DNA from 2 places in the Sulfobacillus sp. hq2 genome. Region 2 is predicted to be linked to the other one. Evidence: riboswitches for the same ligand, from Rfam matches in the RefSeq annotation. Region 2 holds a riboswitch; the other holds the start of a gene.

Region 1 (3,199 bases), on a different contig from region 2:
AATGGCGCTGGCTCAAGGGCTATTGTTGTCCATACCAGATGGAACGGATGACGGTCCACAAGTGCGGATCCTCATCGCCGAGGCGCCAAATGGCGACCCCACCGAGATGATCGTGTTTGGCCAGTTCCAGCTTAAAGGCATCACTATAGCCGTTTTCAAACCACACAGTGTGGGTCGTGCCATTCGCAGCTTGGTACTGAAACGTGGCTTCATCATACGTCGAATTCCACGTGATGGGCACCCCGTAGTGGGCAGCCAGGTTCACCGCTTGCTCGTCATGGACCTCTACGGTATTGCCGTCCGAAGACCAGTTATAGCCGTAGGCGGCAAGTCCTAAAACAATCTTGGAAGCTGGGATGCGGGCTAAAGCGTAGTTGACTACATTAGTGACCCATCCGATAGGGGCGACAGGCCCTGGCGCCGAGCCGATGTCATGATAGTCATACGTCATGAGGACCACTTTGGTGGCGTATTGCCCCAAGAATTGATAATCATAGGCGCGTCCGTAGGGATCCGTGGAGGTGCGGGGAATAACGGCCACCGTGACCTCTTTCCCTAAAGGGCTAAGAGATTGACTGAGCGACTGGATAAAGGCATTGAGTCCAGAACGGTCTTGGGCACTTAAACCTTCAAAGTCAATGTTGTAGCCTTGGTAATCGTCTTGAACTGCCAATTGCGTCAGCTCGGCGACTACCGCACTGCGTGTGCTGGCGTTCGTCAGGATCGCGTCATTACCGCCAGCATTGGTGACTAACGGGAGAACCGTAATGTGATGAGCTTGGGCATACGCACGCACCGTAGCGCGCTGATAGCCCATGCGCCCGATCAAGCCATCGGCATGGACCGTGTACCACAACGGCGCAATCGTGTTGATGCTACCGAGGTTCTCTGACAAGCTGGTTTGCGATGCGGTAGACTGCGGCGTATATTGCGTGTAATATCCTAGCACCATCTTATGAGTGGAAGGGGCTAAAGGCGGATTCCCTGATGAGGGGGAGGGGGCCGCGGAAGATGACGGCGCATAGCCCATGGCGACCATTAAGGCATGCACCGTTTGAGGACCGACTACTTCATCGACTGCAATACCCGCGTGCGCTTGAAAGGCAAGCACGGCACGTCCTGTTTGTTGATTGAAGACCCCATCGGCAGGACCGGGATTGTATCCTAATTGGGATAAATCACCTTGCAAGGTGGTCACGGCAGAACCGTAGTCCCCTAGCGAAAGCATGTGCTGTCCGAGTGAGCCCTTGATGGGCATATACACTTGAGTTAGGTCGTTCACCAAGGTCTTTTCTGTGATGGGACCCGCAATGCCGTCGATGGCAATATGATTGCGCGCTTGAAAGGCACGCACGGTCCTTGCTGTCGCCGCGGTGTAATGCCCTGTTACAGGGGTGTGATATCCGAGGTCGTTGAGTTGCTGTTGTACAACGGCGACGGTGGCGCCGGCACGGCCTATGGTGAGATCGGGAAATTCTGCGGCCCAAGCGGGTCCGACGGCAAGGAGTGCGAGGCTGCCACTTAGAGCCGCTCCGGCCGTCACCATCCAACGTTTGTGCATATTTTCGCTCCTGTTCTGCGTCTTCGGAGTTAGCTGACGGGTTAGAGGACAGGTCCTCTTGACTCCCGGCGGAATCATTCACCCCAAAAAGCATCGGGTTCTCCGTACTCCTAAGAAGCACCTTTTAGGAGATTCGACGGAATTAACACGTAAATACGCGTCACATGTTACGTTACGGGACAGCGCTTATACTGTCAGCTCGAAAAATGCTGGATAGTCCCGGGATAAACAGCGTTAGCTGGTAACAGCAGGAGTCTTTGGCGAAATTGACATATTCTAAGGCTAATGGGAATTTTCGACAGATATGAGGATATTGGGGCGAAAAGAGAGGAAAAATAGGGACACGATACATAAAGGCGTATCATGCCCATGAAATCTGTGGTAAAAAGCCACACGATAAGCCTATACTACCTAAGGATATGAATAGGAGGGGTTTTGTGGCTGGGAGCCTGCGTTTAAAAACGGGACCGCACCGAGTGCTTGAAGGGGCTCCGTGGGTATATCGTGGAGAGATGTATCATGCCGATTTAACGCCAGGAACGGTGGTCGAATTAACCGAGGTCAATGGACGGTTTGTTGGCAAAGGGTTTTTCAATCCGGCATCGCTAATTGCCTTTCGTCTGCTCACGCGTGATGTGCATGACGTGATTGATGGGGCATGGTTTCGCCGCCGGGTGCGTGACGCGGCGCAGATGCGACAGGATTTACTTGGGCATAAAGATGCTTACCGCGTTGTCAATTCCGAAGCCGACCAATTGCCAGGGTTGATTGTGGACAAATATGGGCCGATGCTGGTGGTGGAAATTTTAAGTTTGGGATTGGTGCCCTTTACCGCGGATATTGTCGACGAGCTTGTCGCGATTTTTCAGCCCCAAGGAATTTACGAGCGGGGGGATGTTCCCGTGCGCACGAAAGAAGGACTGCCGCGCACGAACCGCATGTTGTTTGGAACCATGGTGTCCCCTGTCCATATCATAGAAAATGATGTGGTCATGCTAGTGGATCTGGCAGACGGCCAGAAAACAGGCCATTTTCTTGACCAATATCCCAATCGTCGGCGTACCGGGGAATTGGCTGCGGGCCGGAAAGTCTTTGATGCGTTTTGCCACACGGGGGGCTTTGGTCTTACAGCCGCCAAACACGGCGCGCAATCTGTCATTGGGATTGATATCGATGAGAACGCGGTGGCGCGCGCTCAAGAGAACGCAGCGGCGAATGGGTTGAACCAGGTGGAATTTCTCACCGCCAATGCGTTTGACTGGCTGAGGAAAGAAAGTGAAAAAGGACCCCAATACGATTTGGGGATCTTGGATCCGCCGGCGTTTACGAAGTCCAAAGATACAGTGGCTGGGGCGATCCGGGGCTACAAAGAGATTAATTTACGGGGCATCAAATTGCTGAAACCAGGGGGGATCCTGGTGACCTCCAGCTGCTCTTACCATATGTCCGAAGCGCAGTTTATTGAAGTCGTACGGGACGCGGCGAAAGACGCTAAACGCGTGGTCAAGATCTTGGAAATACGTGGCCAAGGACTCGACCATCCGATGTTGCCGGGATTGCCAGAATCGCGATATCTCAAGTGCTTGGTTTGTTACGTAAGCTAATTGTCAATAGTCTGGGTTTTGTTAATCCAACCTT
Region 2 (3,199 bases):
ATTCGTAGTGCGGAATTCCCCCTACGACATCAGCCCCTAACCGCATTGCTTCGTCCATCAACTCCGGCCCGTCGGGAAAACAAAAAATGCCATCTTGCGGGAAAGCGACCAACTGCAGGGTCACGACGTCGCGGACCCGTTCCCGAACGGTTATTAACGCCTTTAACGCCGTTAAATTCGGATCGCAAATATCTACATGCGACCGAATTTTTAATACGCCCTGCCCCATATGCCACCGAATCGCCTCTTCCGCTCGGGTAATAACGTCCTCTTCGGTTAAGTAAGGTTTGCGCTGACTCCAGCGCTCAATGCCTTCAATAAGAGTCCCACTGTAATTAGGTGCGGGAAAGCCCTCGGTCAGCACCGCATCCAAGTGCACATGCGGATCCACCAAAGACGGAACCAACAAACCACCTTCGGCATCTAAATCAGCTGCAAAATTTTTGTCTTGGCGTTGAATGGACCGAATCACCCCCTCTTCTATGACGACCTGACGCAATTCCGAATCGCCCTCTATTCGAACATTTGCAATACGCAATGAGCCGCTCGCGTCCATTTCTTTGCCTGTCCCCTCTCACCAAAATTCTCCCGACAAAAAATTTTAACGCACAACTTCTATAAATCCTTGTCTTGTGAGCCTAAAAGCCAAATATTCCTTACGAGGAACAATGGCCTTGGCACCTAGTCCTATTATCTGTTATTATTTATATACTCCTCGCTTTTATCCTCCTGGAATTTTCTTCCACATATATATAATTTTGAGACTGAGGACTATATTTTCATTTCTTGGTCTCTCATCGCCAATTTTGGCACTTTATTGCCTTTGGCATGGAATGACAAAATCACCGGTTTTTCGTATAGTTTCGGCGACTCCACGACGCCGAATCGTAATTGCACAATTACGTACGGGGGATTACTGGACCAAAATCCAGGGTGAATCTGTCACAATTGGGACAGTAGGGCTCCTTCAGCCCGAACCAGCGAACTAACCTCGAAGGCAATACCCGAAGGAAGGGAGCCTATTTCTTGAATCTATTGCCGTCTAAGAAAGCGGTTGCCAGTATGGCTGTGGGTTTAATGGCAATCCCATTCGCTATGGGAATGTCTCCAACATCTCACTACACTTCCCCTTCTCCCCACACGCTGGCAGCAGCTTCCGCTAGCGCAACGCCGCGGTATTTGTCGGCGCGTATGTTTACCGTACAACCCGGAGATACCCTAAGCAGCATTGCGTGGCAGTTTCACACGACTGTATCAGCGCTGGCTACCTTGAACCACATCGCCAACCCCAATGAAATTCGTGTTGGACAAGTATTGACCATTGGGTACGGTGGTGCTGACCGCGGAACCGCAGTATCAAGCGCAGCCTTGCCGTTCACAGACGCACGGTCAACATATACCGTTCAACCGGGAAATACGCTTGGCGGAATTGCTTTTCAATTTCACGTTACCGTATCACAACTGATGTCTTGGAACAATTTATCCAATCCCAATTTCATCAGTGTCGGTCAAGTGTTGACCATCGCAGGTCCTGCCGCGCAAGCCCCATCAACACCGGCTCCAGCGCCTTCCGCCTCCGGAAATCGTAGCGAATACGTGGTACAAGCGGGAAACACTTTGGCCGGAATTGCGCAGCAATTCGGACTTTCTTGGGAGACTCTTGCATCGTACAATCATCTTAGTAACCCCAATGTATTAAACGTAGGACAAGTCCTCGCGATTCCTTCTGGCGCACAGGCTTCTACGAGCGCTGCTGTTCAATTGCCTGCCCAAAATGCTTCCATTAGTTTTGGACAAGCCATTGTGCAAACGGCCGAACGGTACTTGGGCGTGCCTTACGTCTGGGGAGGCACTTCTCCGGCTACTGGCTTTGACTGCTCTGGTTTGGTGCAATATGTGTTCCAACAAAACGGAATTCCCATGCCCCGCACCAGTTGGGCCCAGTACGACTATGTTACTAAGATACCAGAGTCGCAATTACAACCCGGGGACCTTGTATTCTTCAGCACTGACGGCCCGGGTGCTTCCCACGTCGGTATATATATTGGTTCGGATCCATCTCTTGGATATTCCCAAGCTTTTATTGAAGCGCCAGCTCCCGGTCAGACCGTCATGGTTTCCAACCTTGATGCGCCTTTTTATGTCGACCATTATTACGGGGCAGGTTTTGTTAATCAATAAATGGGCCCTTACTAAGAAAAGAAGAGGAGAAGCGATATGCTGCTTCTCCTCTTCTTTTCTTACGCATGTCTTGGACTTTGGTCTCTTGACACAAGGGGTATGGAACCTTCGGCGTCTCTAATCCATCACGCCAATCGCCCCATCAAGCACTTTCACAACGCGGTCATAATGTCCCGGGTGAAACTGGTCTTGAGGAGGCAATTCCTCCGGCTGCACCCATTGGACGTCAGCAATCTCTTCTGGTTGTGGCAAGAGTTCACCGCTTACATAGTGCCCGCGAATGACAATATGGTATAAATGATGTGACGTCTCTCGGCGATCCATCCAGTTATCGAACACCCCTACAACGTAATCGGCCTGCATCACGATACCTGTTTCTTCGACAACCTCACGGATAACCGCCTCACTCGGCGTTTCACCGATTTCTACCGCGCCGCCAGGTAGTGCCCATTGATGAGAGTCGCGACGACGAATCAATAACAGTTCCCGTTGCTTAAAGACGGCCCCATCCACCCCCACTTTAGGAGTGACAGGCGTAATCGTACTTAAAGGAGGTGCATCCTTAGAAATTCCGCCCAAAATCCTTGCCAACTCTTGGATACGCGCATAACGATGCTGATCGTAGGTGTTATTCGCATAATGCTGGCCATCAATCGCTAAGCCTTCGAGAATATGAGCAATACGCGCAGGAGTCAATGGCTGTTCCGGGGATTTCACGCGTCCGCCCTCCTTTGGCTTTTGAAGCGATATCGAATTAGGCTCGTGTCGCTGCCGACATCTTGAACGTTTCAAAGACCTTTTGCAGCGTTCGCAGACTGTCGGGAATTGTCACCAAATAACGTCCCGTGTCTCTCAGAACTTGATACTCTGTCGCATCCGCGTCGTATTGCAAGGCATGCGCTACAAAAACCTCGGCATAAGTCTTGGGACATTGGCCACGATTTTTCAGGCGCATAAACAGTCTTGCCGGCATACGGCCAATAATATCCACCGCAATCACCGGAGTTCCCTCGCAGGT

What was found. A riboswitch is a leader RNA that binds a small molecule or an ion and turns the genes downstream of it on or off. The one in region 2 is predicted to bind cyclic di-AMP.
Region 1: it holds a riboswitch for cyclic di-AMP, as region 2 does, so the genes downstream of both, CO251_RS01550 (peptidoglycan-binding protein) here and CO251_RS07015 (LysM peptidoglycan-binding domain-containing protein) in region 2, are expected to answer to the same signal.

The regions. Positions count from the first base shown of each region.
Region 1 is NZ_NWUL01000011.1:93,733-96,931, forward strand. Features, by position in the region: gene CO251_RS01550 (peptidoglycan-binding protein) at 20-1,561, opposite strand; cyclic di-AMP (ydaO/yuaA leader) riboswitch at 1,565-1,710, opposite strand; gene CO251_RS01555 (class I SAM-dependent rRNA methyltransferase) at 1,999-3,165, shown strand.
Region 2 is NZ_NWUL01000031.1:23,781-26,979, reverse strand. Features, by position in the region: gene codA (cytosine deaminase) at 1-556, opposite strand, end outside; cyclic di-AMP (ydaO/yuaA leader) riboswitch at 869-1,015, shown strand; gene CO251_RS07015 (LysM peptidoglycan-binding domain-containing protein) at 1,027-2,181, shown strand; gene CO251_RS07010 (NUDIX domain-containing protein) at 2,299-2,898, opposite strand; gene CO251_RS07005 (hypothetical protein) at 2,936-3,199, opposite strand, start outside.